2 linked regions of the Gemmata obscuriglobus genome follow. Each later gene encodes a partner of the first gene's protein in a complex. Links are inferred from orthologs where the notes say so. Each region holds a gene or a part of one and is shown on either strand. Other genes may lie near its edges.

Region 1 (10,814 bases):
AAGGGGCGTGCGGGGTGCCGGTTGCCGGGGCCATCTCCGATGGCCAGCACTCGATCCGCAAGGCGGTCGCGCAGGCACTTCCCGGGGTGCCGTACCAACTATGCCAGTTCCACTACCTGAGGGCGGCCGCCAAGCCCATTTACGAGGCCGATCGGCATGCCGAGCAGGGCTGCGCAAGGGTTTAATTTGGGTAGCCTGGGTAACTAGCCAAGCCACTCGATAAAACGACAAAGGGATTGGAAACCAAGGAGTTACGACATTTCGCTCCCGTTGTCATTCAACCGAGTTTGGATCTCTGCGTAGCCCTGGCATGCCGAGGTAGCACTCAAGAAGAAGGTCCGCGGGGGGCGCCAGGTGGAGGGGCGAACGGGGCCGGAGGCCGGGGTGGTACGCGGGTACTGCTCGGCCGTGCGGAGCGCCATCACCGACGACGGGCGCCCGCCTCTGAACGCGTCCGGGCTCAAGCGGCACGCCCGGCTGAGCGCGGTCGCCCGCCCCCTGGGCCGTGTGAAGGCCAAGGGGGCGGGCGACCGCGCGGACCCGGTTGGAGGGGATCATCCGAGACGCGCTGCGGTCGGCCGGCGGGGCGTTCGCGCCATTGTACCGGGCGTTCGGGTGGGTACACCGGGCGGTCCATATCCTGGGCCAAGTCGAACTCGCTGGGGCCGTCGTTCGGTCCCAGTTGAGCGGGTTGCGGGGCGCCATGACGCGGCACCGGGGGGGGGCGGTCGGCAAGCTCGGTTCGGCGGTGGATCAGTTCGTGAAGGTGAGCCGCAGCTACCGGCCGGGGCTGTTCGGGTGCGACGACACGGTCGTTCGACCACGGACAAACAACGACCTGGAGTGGACGTTCGGGAGCCACCGACACCACGAGCGCCGGGCAACCGGCCGCAAGGCCGCGAGTCCGTCACTGGTGCTGCGGGGCGCGGCCAAGCTGGTGGCCGGGCTGGCGACCCGTTCCCGCGAGGTCACCGCGGCCGATCAGCACGGGCCAGGTCGGGCCGCGTGGAAGCAGCGGCGAGCCGATCTGGAAACGCGGCGCGAGCGGCGGCGATTCCGGCGTGGCCCCGACGGGTACCTACCTGAAAAACCTCGAAAACAAGCTCATCCAGCCAGGTTTGCCGGCCTAGAAAAAACGCTCGCCGAGCACGTCGCGACCCAGCGCGCGTTTCTCGGCACGCAGCTGAGGCCCTGTTTGGATGCGGCCGTCGCCGGGCGTGAGCACGTGCGGTTCGTGAACAAGTCCCACTGCGTGTACAGGACGTACTTGTGTTGCCTGTGGCCGATCACACAACCACCCACACGATCATCAGCAACTCAGCGGACGGGCGCGTGGAACGCGGTCACCCGGACCGTCGTGTTGGTGACCGACACGACGGTAGTGAACACCGATACCATGTGCGAGCTACCCCGGAAGATGGCGGCCGTGTTGTCGATCACCCTGTTGTACCTGCCCGGCTACTCGCCCAACCTGAACCTCATCGAGCGCCTGTGGCGATTCCTCAAGCGCAAGAGCGTCTACGGCAAGTATTATCCCAACTTCGCCACCTTCAGGGCCGCCATCAAGGACACGCTGAGTGAACTCAACACTACCCACGCCGAACCGTTGGCCGCGCTCATGGCACTCCAATTCCAGGAGTTCGAAGATGTCTCACTCCTGACCGAGTAGAGTATAAGCGCCGGCCGCGCGGCACATGGCCGGAAGATTTTAGAAGAGGTCTGAAAGCGCCCCTGCTGCCCCCTTGCACCCAGGTCGTTTCAGCACCCTGATTCTGAACATGAATCCAGGTGCTAGTGCTGTGTCAGGCTAACGAATTATTACGGCGGCGCGAAAGATAAACAAAGCTGAATCACTGGGAATCACAGGTAATGAGTGCCGGACTGCTGGCATTAATGCGTATCTTGCGCGCCGCCGTAATAGGATGCCACGGGGTCCATTGGTATGATGGCAGCCCCCCCGTGAGGTGCCGCCATGATGAAGAAGTATATCGTTCGTCTTTCGGATGCGGAACGGGCCACGTTGTCGGAGGTGGTCAAGAAACTCAAGGGATCCTCGCAGAAGGTTCGTCGGGCCCAGATTCTTCTGAAGGCCGATGCCGATGGCCCGGGCTGGACGGATGCGAAGATTGCCGAGGCCGTCGGATGTCGCACCAAGACCGTGGAGAATATCCGGGAGCGCGTGGTGACGAGCGGGTTCGAGGTGGCACTCCACGGACAACCCCGGGCCGAGCCCCCGCGAGCCAAGTTGCTCGACGGCCAACAGGAAGCCCCAGTCATCGCGATGCGATTGGGTCCGCCGCCCAAGGGCTTCGCCAACTGGAGCCTGCGGTTACTGGCCGAGCAGGTCGTCGCGTTGGAGGTTGTGGACGCCATCAGCCACGAGACCATTCGTCAGACGCTCAAAAAAACGCGATGGCGCCGCGGAAGTTGGAGTACGGGGTGATCCCGCCAGACGCCGACGCGGCGTTCGTGGCGCACATGGCGTTGGTCCTGGACACCTATGCCTTGCCTTACGATTGCCTCTACCCGGTACTCAACATGGACGAGCAACCGATCCCGTTGCTCAAGGAGACGCGGGCGCCGATTCCCGCGACGAAGGATCATCCGCGCCGGGTGGACTACGAGTACGAGCGGGCGGGCACGGCGAGCATCTTCATGTTCTGTGAGGCGCTGGTGGGGTGGCGCCAGGTGAGCGTACGGGAGCGGCGGACGAAGGTGGATTGGGCGTTGGAGGTGGCCGAGTTACTACGGACTCGCTACCGGGATGCCGTGAAGGTGATCGTGGTGTGCGACAACCGGAACACGCACACGATCGGTGCGTTCTACGAGGCGTTCGACCCGGAAACGGCGCGGGCGCTGGTGAGGCGATCGGAGTTCCGCCACACGCCCAAGCACGGGAGTTGGTTGCACGTCGCGGAATGTGAGCTGAGCGCGATGACGCGGCAATGCGTGCAGGGTAGGCGGTTCGCAACGATAGAGGAGTTGAGGGTAGAGACGGCCGCCTGGCAGGACTACACCAACGACAAGCAGCGTAGCGTCGATCGGCAGTTCCGCACCGACGATGCTCGCAACAGGCTCAAATCCCTCTACCCTAAAATCAAAACCTGACACAGCACTAGGGCGTGTGGACAGTCAGTTCGGGCAATCGACGTAAGTCCTGAATTTGCAAGGACCAGTGACTGGAGAGCTGAAAGCCCGCCAATCGTCACAACCACCAGGGCAATAGCGACTTACGCCATGACTGTCCACACGGCCTAAGACGCCCGGGCACTTTGCGACTCGGCTCGCGCGCTTAAGATCGCGTCCGTCAGCGTCTCCGGTGACAGGGCATCGGTCGCCACCGCACAATTCGCGGTTGCACGGTACAGCGGCGCACGGAACGCAATCAGCGCCCGCACCTCCTCCTCACCACCAACGGCCGTCAGGTTCGGCCGGCGCGCCCCGGTTGTGGGGTCGCTCTGAAGCCGAGCGAGTACGGTTTCTGGCGTGGCCGTTAACCACACCACGAAGCCGCTGCTCTTGAGCAGTTCGCGGTTCGCTTCGCGGAGCACCGCGCCGCCACCGGTTGCGATCACGCACGTGCCCCGCTGGCACAGTTCGGTGAGCGCCTCGGACTCCCGTTCACGAAACGCAAGCTCACCGTCCGTCGCGAAAATATCCCGAATCGATTTCCCCGCAGCGGCCTCAACGTGGTCGTCGGTGTCGAAGAACCTCCACCCCAACCGTTCCGCGAGCAACCGCCCCACGGTCGATTTTCCGGTCCCCCGATACCCGACCAGAACGATTACGTTCGGGCGTGCAGTCGCTCCACCGGTCACGCGCTCCCCTTCATCAGTTCCAGAAATCCCGGACCGCCGTCGGAGCGGCGCCTTCACTCGTCCGCGCGGACGGCGTCTTCACGAGCAGGCGCCTCTTCATCGAACGCCTTGGTCAGCGGCGAGAGGGCCTTCCGCATGATGGTCCGCATGGTTTCCGTGTCGGGCACGTGTCCGGTGAACAATTCGATTTGCCGCGCCGCCTGCCGAACGAACATGTCCACGCCGGTAATGGTGTCACAGCCGCGAGCGCGGGCTTCGCGGATGAGCAGGGTCGTTTCCGGCCGGTAAATCGTGTCGAATACGATCGCACCGGGCTTCAGGACGCTGAAGTGGCACGGCGATTCGTCCACGTTGGGGTGCATCCCGACGGGCGTGCAGTTGATGAGCACGTCGAAGTTGACGTTGTGCCGGGCGTGCCAGTCCACCGCCTTGCACTTCACGTCCTCGGCAAGCTTCTGTGCCCGATCATACGTCCTGGCTGAAATGGTTATCTGCGCCCCCTCGCGGTGCATCCCGTAGGCAGCGGACCGGGCCGCCCCACCGGCCCCGAGGATCAGCACCGACAGTTGGCTCAACTGCACAAACGGCCCGTCTTTGGACTTCTGGGCGAGGTGCGCTTTGAGCGAGTCGAGGATCGCACCGAGGTCGGTGTTGGCGGCGGCGAAGGCGCCGTCGTCGCGGCGCACGAGCGTGTTCGCCGACCCGGTGAACGGTACCGTCGGCTCGGCCTGTTTGGCGAGGGCGGCGGCGGCTTCCTTGTGCGGGATCGTGACACTGTACCCGCGAACCGGGATCTGGCCGTACACCTCGAGCGCTTGCGACAGTTGACCGCGCGGCACCTGAAACGGCAGGTACAGCGCGTTCACGCCGAGCTTGCGGTACATGTGGTTGTGCAGCAGCGGGCTGAGGCTGTGCCCCACCGGATCGCCGAGCACGCCGAAGATCTGCGTGTCCGCGGTGATTTCCTGAACGGGGTAGGTCGTTCGGAACTCGTCGAAGCTGGGCAACCCCGGCGCGATGCCGCGCTCTTTGTTGAAAGCCGCATAGATCCACGGGGCCCCGAACTTGAGCGCCAGAAACCGGGTCGGCTGCCCGATGTCGCCCATGCAGAACGCCACCGTCGGCTTCGGGGCGGTGCGTTGCAGGTGCAGCACCTTGGCGACATCGGCGGGAGATTGCGCGGCCACCGCGATCTTGTAAACGTCGGCGTCCTGCTTGAGCATGTCGGCGAAGATGTCGTCGAGGTTCGCCGGCGTCTCCGCGGTGTTGTGATAGCTGACGATCCGCTTCACTTTACCGTACCGCGGCACCGCGCCGGCGATGTCGGTTTCGAGGTCCACCCACTCGAACGCACCCGAGGCGATCGCCTGGCGGATGATCATCATCCGCTCTTGCTCGTTGCCCGAGAACCGCCCGCCGTCCGCCGGGCGGCGCAAGGTGGCGACCCACGGGCACTGTTTCAAGGGGGTGAGGCGCTTGAAATCGACGGCCTTGGCGAGAAAGTCGAGCCGCAGCTCGATGAACTTGGCCCCGCGTTTGACCGCCTCTTGCAGTTCGGCCACGACCATTTTGTGGCGGGTCCGGCCGATGACCACGAGCACCCGATCCGACGACATAGCGTCCCCTCTAGGGGAGGATTCGAAGGGGAAGGTAGGGACGAACGCGAAACCCACGCTCCCACCAACTTACACCGGGCGAGCGCGGCGCGTGAGGCACCAAAGACAGAAAACACGGACCCAAGCCGGTATGGCCTGGGTCCGTGCGGTTCTTTCGGATTTCGTGCCCCGGGTCAGGATTCCGGCTCACGGCGGGCGGGTTACACCTTGCTCGCTTCCTTGTACATGACGTGGCGGCGCACGACCGGGTCGAACTTCCGGAGCGAGATGCGTTCCTTGGTGTTGTTCCGGTTTTTCTGAGTGAAGTAGCAGTGGTCGCTGGCTTCGCTCTTCAGCTTGATGATGCTGCGTGCTTCTTTCGACTTCGCCATTTCGTTCGCCCTCAAGGGAGTTAAGTGCGTGGACCGGCCACGGAGCCGGGATAGAAGTTACATGATATTGGCCGCACGCACCGGCGTGGAGGTGCGTTTCGGAATCTGGCTTGCGGGCCTGCTCCTGGGTGGGTATGTCGCCGGCGAACCGACTTTCTTTTCCGGAACGTGTGAATGGTCGCGACCGTCGCGGCCTGGGGGTGCCTCGTCCCCGCGACGCTGGCGTGCCTGGGTTATCTCGTTCCCGCGCTTGCGGGGTTGCGCCGCCGGTCATTCGTACCGCGCCGCCGACCGACCCGCACTTTCACCGTTCTCGTCCCCGCACATAACGAAGAAGCGGCGCTGCCACGAACGCTGCGGAGCCTCGCGGCTCTCCGGTACCCGCCGGAACGGGTGCGGGTACTGGTGATCGCGGACAACTGCACCGACCAGACGGCGAACGTCGCCCGCGCGTTCGGCGCGGAGTGTTCCGAGCGCGCCGAACCGGACCGGCGCGGGAAAGGCTTCGCACTCGCCTTCGGTTTAGAGCACGCACTGCGGCACGCGCCCGATGCGGTTCTGGTGCTCGACGCCGATTGTGAGCTGAACACGGACGCACTCGGAGCACTCGACGCCGCATTCGCGGCGGGTGCGGAAGCGGTTCAGGCGGCCGTGCAGTCGGCCAACGCAGACGACGGCCCCGGCGGGTTCGTCGCGGCGGTGGGCGCGGCGTTCGACGCCATCACCGCCGCCGGGTGGGACGCGCTCGGCTGCTCGGTGCCCCTGCGCGGCACCGGGATGGCGCTCGGTCGCGGGGTTCTGGAGCGCGTCCCCTGGACCGCGTTCAGCGCGGTCGAAGACGCCGAATACGCCGCGCGCCTGCGCCGCGCGGGCGTTCGTGTTCGGTACTGCGCGGAAGCGCAGGTGTTCTGCGAGGCACCAGCGGGCGTTGCGGAGTTGTGCCGTCAGCGCCGGAGGTGGAGCGGGGCCGGACTGCTCGCGAGCAAGCCGCTGGTGCTGGGCTATGTTGTGGCGGCGGTCGCGGTGGGCTTTCTGTGCGGGTACCTCGCCTGGCCCGCGGCGCTGCTGACCGCGCTCGGGTTGCTGTACTTTCGTGCGGTGTGGGCCGTCGGCGTCACTCGCACCCGAGCCGGCCTGCTCTTGCGTGCCCCCGGAGTGGTTGCCCGGCTCGGGTTCGTTACCCTTGGGGCCGCGTTCCGTCGACCTCCCACATGGGACCGTTCCCACCGACCAGACGGGGGCCGACGCGCCGCATGACCTTCGCCCGACGAACCCACTGGGCGAAGCGTGCCGTGCTGGCCCCGTTCAGCCGCACCCGCATCGCGGGTGTTCAGGTGTTGCTCACCTTCGACGACGGCCCACACCCCGAACACACGCCAGCGGTACTCGAGCGCCTCTCCACGTTCGGGGCGTCGGCCGCGTTCTTTCTGGTCGGCAACCGAATCACCGAGCCGGCGCTGGTGGAACACGTCCGGGGTCACGGGCACGCGATCGGGAACCACACGTTCGGCCACGCCGTCCCGCGCTGGTGTGAGGTTCGCGCGTCAATCGAAGACGTGCGCCGGTGCCAGTTGCTCGTACCGCACGCGACCCTGTTCCGCCCGCCACTCGGTAAGCTGACACCGGGGCTGTGGCTCGCAGCCCGCCGGCTCGGGTTAGGGTGCATGTCCTGGTCGCTGGACAGCGGCGACTGGCGGTGCCGAAGCGCGGCCGACGCGAAGCGGTGCGCGGACGAAGTGCTGAAGTTCGTTCGCCCCGGCGACATCATTCTGTTCCACGACGACCACCGGTGGATTGCGCCGATTCTTGATGTCGTGTTACCCGGACTCGCCGCCCGCCGGCTCTTACCCGACATCCGATCGATGGCCCGACGTTCACGAACGTGAAGCGGCCGGCGTGTAAGAATCACCACGGATTGCCTGGTCTCCTTTCGTGCGAGTGCGCGAATTCCTTTACGCGGCACGCAAGGGCTCGTGTGGTACAACGAATACCACTCACGGCATCGACTCTCGGACCGGGGGCCACATGAGCATCTTCCGCGGCATCAAAACCACCGAAGCGCGTGTCGGGGTGGTCGGGCTGTACAACTCCGGCAAAACGGTGCTGCTCACGTCGCTCATCAACCACCTTCAGGACCACGACCCGGATCGGTTTCCGCTCGGCAAGCCCGGCACCCAGCTCCGCAAGTTCACCGTCAAGGAATCGGACGACGGGTGGGTGCCGTTCAACTACAGCGGGCACCGCGACGCGCTGGTCAACGCCGGCCGGTGGCCCGCGAAGAGCACCGACCGGTCCCAGTTCGTGTGCCAGTTCGAGCGGTCCGACTGGACGTTCAGCGACTGCCTGCTGAAGCTGTACGACCTCCCGGGCGAGCGGATCGCGGACGCGGCGATGCTGGGCCGCGACTTCACCGGGTGGTCCGAGCGGGTGCTGAACCTGATCACCAACGACACCGCCTACCGGGACTGCTCCGCGGCGTTTCTCGACGCGCTCAAGAACCCCCAGGTGACCGCGAAAGAAATCCTGGCGGCGTACCGCCTCGCGCTGGCCAACCTGATCCTCCGCTACAAGCCGCTCATTTCGCCTTCCACGTTTCTGCTCGACACGAAAGGCCAGGCTGCACGGCCGATGGCACCGGAGGCGCTGGCCGAGGCGCGGTTCTGCGGCCTCGACGCCGACTCGCAGTTCTGCCCGCTGCCGGCCGCTCTCCGGCGCGGGGGCACCGCACTGTTCGAGCAGTTTTCCAGTCACTACGAGCGCTACGTGGAGCAGGTGGTCGTGCCGACCGTCGCGGCGTTCCGGTCGTGTACGGCCCTCGTGGTGCTGGTCGATGTCACAATGCTCCTGGCCGGCGGGGTCGGCATGTACGACGACAACCGGCAAATCGTCCGCGACCTGTTCGATGTCCTCGAACCGGGGGAGAACACCGTATTCGGTCCGCTGGCGCGCGGGCTGAGCAAGGTGTTCCTGCCGCACTCGTGGCGCCCGGGCTGGATCACCCGCGTCGCGTTCGTGGCGCCGAAACTGGACCTCGTTCACCCGCTCGACCGCGACCGGATGCAGTTGCTCACGCGCCGCATGGTGGAGCGGTTCGCCACCGACCGCGACGGGCTGCGCTCGCAGTTCTTCAACGTGTCGTCGGTGGTGTCGACCAAAGCCCTGGCCGCCGAGCCCGGCGGCCCGCGGGTGCTGGTGGGCACGCCACTCCGCGGCGCCGACGGTCGCAAAGTTCCCCCGGGCGCCGAGCAGCGGTTCACCTCGTCCGAGTTGCCCAACGACTGGCCGTCGGAATGGCCCGCCGGGCAGTACACGTTCCCCGAGGTCTACCCGCGGGTGCCTACCCGCAAGGACTACCCGCCGGATCAGGTGAACCTCGACAAGCTCGCCACGTTCATCATCGACTGATTGCTCTCGTCACGGGATGTACGCGAACTCGTGCGTGTTGAACACCACCACGCACAGGTCGGCGAGCGCCCGGACCTGCGCTAGTTCGGCCCCCTTGGGAAGCGCCGCCGAGTCTATCCCAACCGGCACCTTTGCCCGGACGCGTTCGCGCACGGTGTCGGCTTGCTCCTTCAGGAACTCCGCCGCGAGAGACCGCTCCGTCGCGTTCGGCGCGCGGCCGACGGCGCGACGGTAAAGCGCCTCGACCTGCTTCACGGGGTCGCGCCCGGCTTCCTCGAACAGCGTCAACGCAAGCGCCTTCGCCTGATCGTGAACGAACGGGCTGTTCATCAGTATCAGCGCTTGCGGGGCGAACGTACTAACCGGGCGCGCGGCGCACGAGTTCAGCGTGTCGGGCTGGTCGAACGCTTCGAGCAGTGGTTGCCGCACGTTCCGCTTGTTGAACAGGTAGACCGAGCGGCGCGTGTGCTGCTTCACATCGGGTGTGACCGGCCACAGCCCGTCCGGCTCGCCCTCGGTGAAGATCAGATCGTACACCTCGGGTTCGAGCGGCACCTTCACGGACGGCCCACCGACTTCGCGGTTCAGCGTCCCCGCGGCCCCCAGGATCGAATCGCGCACGGCCTCCGCCTCGAGGCGCCGGCGGTTCATCCGCCACAACAGTTTGTTGTCGGGATCGACCTTCGCCCCGCCGTCAGCGGTCGCCGACTGCGTGTAGGTTTCGCTGGTCACGATCAGGCGGTGGACGCGCTTCAAACTCCACTTCGACTCAACGAGTTCGGTCGCGAGCCAGTCGAGCAGTTCCGGGTGCGTCGGACGGTCGCCGCGGGTTCCGAAGTCGTTGGGGGTGGCCACGAGCCCGCGGCCGAAGTGGTGCTGCCACAACCGGTTCACCATCACGCGCCCCGTTAACGGGTGCTCGGGCGCCGTGAGCCAGTCCGCCAGTTCGCGTCGGGTCTTTGGAACCGACGCATCACCCTGAACGAGCACACGCGGCAGGCCGGGCTGCACCTCCACCGATTTCAGATGCGCCTCGCCGCGTCGAAGGACGTGGGTTTTCGCGCGTCCCGAGTTCTCGATCGCCCACGCCGCCGGTGTCGGCGGGGGCATCCGGGCTTCGAGTGTGTGGAGTTGCTCCCGGAGCTTCGCGCGCTTCGCAAGATGATCCGGTGCCATCGCGGCGAGCACCTCATCCCAGCTCACGTTCGTGAGCGTTTTTGCCTGCGCGGCGAGGGCCTTCTGCGCCGGGGTGCGATTGTCGGCCGGCACATCAAGGGCGTCCTTGAAGCGCGGCTCCAGCTTCTCGCGCTTCTCCTTCGCGACCTTCGCACGCACCGGCGCATCGAGTTCCGCGATCTGCTTCTTCAGCGGCGCGGTCTTCGCGGTGATCGCTTCCACCCGCTTGTTCCGTGCGTCGCGCTGCTCCGCTGTGGCGAAGTCCGTCTCGGTGTACTTCGCGTTGGCGAAAAACGCCTGGAGCCGGTAGTAATCCCCAGCCGAGAGCGGGTCGAACTTGTGGTCGTGGCACCGGGTGCAAGCGAACGTCAGGCCCAGGAAGGTCGAGCCGATTCCGTTCACCATCTCGGTGAGCACCTCCTGGCGCA
Region 2 (2,700 bases), 3.3 Mb from region 1 along the record:
CGATGCACGGCATCTGATTCGCTTCCGGATCGCCCACGAGCTTCAGGCGGGACCCGGCCACGGACACGTTCACCTGCTCGATGACCTCGCCGAAGAACTCCTTGAGGATGCTCTCCGTGGTGGAGTACATCGGGTCCATCGCGCGCAGCAGCGTGACGGCGGAGAACTTGCCGCTCTGGTCGATGCGGACCCCGAGCGTGTCCTTCTTGGTCGCGTTGATCTCGATCCAGGAGCCGCGCTCGGGGATGATGCGGCAGGAGTGCAGGTCCTTGTCTGCCTCGCGGGTGACGACGAAGTCCACCCCCGGCGACCGGTGCAACTGAGATACAACGACGCGCTCGGCGCCGTTAATAATGAATTCGCCGCCGCCGATCATGATCGGCATGTCACCGAGGTAGACCTCTTCCTCGACGGGCTCGCCCTCGGTCTTCCGCAGGCGCAGCCACACGCGAAACGGGCGGCCGTAGGTGAGGCGGAGCTGGCGGCACTCGTCCGGGTCGTAGCGCGGCTTGCCCAGCTCGTAGCGGAGGTACTCCAGCTTGATCCGCTTGTCGTAGCTCTCGATCGGGAAGATCTCTTGGAGCACCCCTTCGAGGCCGGTCTGTGTACGCTTGTCGTAGCTCGCGTCGAGCTGCAGGAACCGGTCATAGGACCGGGTTTGCACGTCCGTGAGGTCCGGCACTTCCACGGCGTCGCCGAAGCGGCCGAAGTCGCGGTTCACGGTCGGGACAATGATTCGCTGAGCCGGGATCGGCATCGGTCGCTCCTTACCAGAAAAACACGAGCGCGACGCATCATGCACGCCGTTACCAATGCGGCAACGGGGCTTGCGTCGGTGAGCAACGAGCGTTATTGAAGAGTAGAGAAGGCTGTTCCCGCCGCAACCGCACGCGAAGGGCGCGCGACGAAGGACGGCTCGCGGAACACGACTCCCCCACACAGACCCGGCACACAAGGCGCCTGGTTCGCAGCGGGGACGTCAACGGTCATAGGCATGGTTTTGAATCGAAGAGGTACGACACATCGGAGCGAGTGGGTCGTGTACATTGTCACCACTGGCTACGCGGAACCGCCCCTCTCACTCACATCTCAATCCCCGGTCGCGCTCGCGAGCGGCACCGGAAGCGACGAATAGCAAGTGAAGAGAGAACAGGGGTCGTAACGGCCGTAACAGGGCGTGGCGCGACCACACGCCATACGACAATAATACCCAGGCGGGGTGGAAAAGTCACCCCACCTGGGCATTTTTTTTGCATCCCACCAGGACCACCTAGTCGCTATCGACCAGGTGATCTTCGGAGCAAAATTAGCCAGCCGGCTTGATGGAGACCTTCGCACCGGTCTCTTCCAGCTTCTTCTTGACGTCTTCGGCGGTCTTCTTGTCCACACTTTCCTTGATCGACTTCGGCGCACCTTCGACCGTCGCCTTGGCTTCGCCGAGGCCCTGGCCGGTGATTTCGCGCACGACCTTGATCGTCTTCACCTTGTCGGTGAAGCTCTCCAGGATCACGTTAAACTCGGTCGCTTCAGCCGGCTTTTCGGCCGCAGCAACGGGACCCGTGGGAGCAGCGACCGCAACCGCGCCAGCGGCCGGCTCGATCTGATACTTATCCTTGAGGTAGGTCTTGAGTTCAACAGCCTGAACGAGGGTGAGGCCAGCGAGAGCGTCGCCGAGTTCTTGAACGGAAGCCATGACTTCGATCCTTTGGTGAATGCGCCGGGTGAAGCGATCCGGCTAGGTGCGTAATAGCTGGTCAGGTTAAAAGCCCGAGCCACACTCGGGCTCAAATAGACAATTAAAATCCCAACAGAGTTCAGCTAGCAGCAGCAGGGGCCGCAGCCCCTTCGCTCTGCTTCTCTTCGATCGCCTTAAGAATCCCGGCGAGCTCCGCACCCGGCGCCATGAGAGCACCGGCCAGAGCGGCCCCCGGCGCAAGGACGGCGGCGACAACCTCGCCAATCGCCTCTTGCTTGGTCGGCACCTTGGCGAGCTGCGCCAGGGTCATGATCTCGCCGTCAGCGATGCCGGTCTTTTCTTTGACCTTCTCAGGCACCTTCAAGTCCGGACGGAGCAGCTTGAGAGCAGCCTCCACTGCGGTCCCAAGAGCCTTCGCGCTGTCGGCACCCCAGCACAGAAGGGTCGGGCCGGAGCCCGTTTCCACCTTCATGCCGTTCTCGCTGAACACCTTCCGCACGAAGCTGTTCTTGACCATCTTCACTCGAACCTTCTTCTCACGAAGGCTCTTCCGAAGCGTATAGTCAGCCGCGGAGTCCAGCTTCAGCGGTTCCAGCAGAACGAAGTCCCGCACACCCTGAAAGGTCTTGCGGAGGCTGTTCAACTCCAGTTCTTTGATCTTCTTGCTCATTGGTGTCTCGTGTTTGGCGCCTTGTGCTCAGTGTTTTGCAACCGGAACTTGCTCGCCAGCACACAAGGGCGGCAAGCAAAGCGCCGGACACAAAACACGAAACACCAATTATTAGATCGACAACCGGATGCCCGGCGACATGGTGGCCGAGAGCACGACGCCGTTGATGAAGTTCCCCTTGACGCCCGAAGGCTTCACGGAGCGAATCTGCTCAACGAAGGTCGTAATGTTCTCAACGAGCTTCTGCTCGTCGAAGCTCAACTTGCCGACACCAGCGTGGATCTGACCCGTCTTGTCGGTGCGGTACTCGACCTTGCCGGCCTTGAACTCCCGC

The links.
Region 2: rpmG (region 1) and rplL share a complex: the UniProt entries of both Escherichia coli proteins name them as parts of the 50S ribosomal subunit. The link is inferred for Gemmata obscuriglobus from one-to-one orthologs.

What each region holds. Positions count from the first base shown.
Region 1 is NZ_CP042911.1:3,183,343-3,194,156, reverse strand. The notes cover bases 4,221-6,869. They hold rpmG (50S ribosomal protein L33), read right to left. Parts: upstream 5,806-6,869; coding sequence 5,635-5,805; downstream 4,221-5,634. Other genes in these bases: GobsT_RS13115 (glycosyltransferase family 2 protein), read left to right, coding at 5,980-6,869; aroE (shikimate dehydrogenase), read right to left, coding at 4,221-5,434. In the rest of the region: GobsT_RS13145 (transposase), read left to right, coding at 545-1,669; GobsT_RS13140 (helix-turn-helix domain-containing protein), read left to right, coding at 1,973-2,443; GobsT_RS13135 (transposase), read left to right, coding at 2,413-3,108; GobsT_RS13130 (shikimate kinase), read right to left, coding at 3,255-3,818; more of aroE, read right to left, coding at 3,872-4,220; more of GobsT_RS13115, read left to right, coding at 6,870-7,062; GobsT_RS13110 (polysaccharide deacetylase family protein), read left to right, coding at 7,059-7,691; GobsT_RS13105 (YcjX family protein), read left to right, coding at 7,831-9,210; GobsT_RS13100 (DUF1549 and DUF1553 domain-containing protein), read right to left, coding at 9,220-10,814.
Region 2 is NZ_CP042911.1:6,460,140-6,462,839, forward strand. It holds rplL (50S ribosomal protein L7/L12), read right to left. Parts: upstream 1,694-2,700; coding sequence 1,307-1,693; downstream 1-1,306. Other genes in the region: rpoB (DNA-directed RNA polymerase subunit beta), read right to left, coding at 1-757; rplJ (50S ribosomal protein L10), read right to left, coding at 1,815-2,366; rplA (50S ribosomal protein L1), read right to left, coding at 2,478-2,700. UniProt on the Escherichia coli protein: The binding site for several of the GTPase factors involved in protein synthesis (IF-2, EF-Tu, EF-G and RF3). Is thus essential for accurate translation.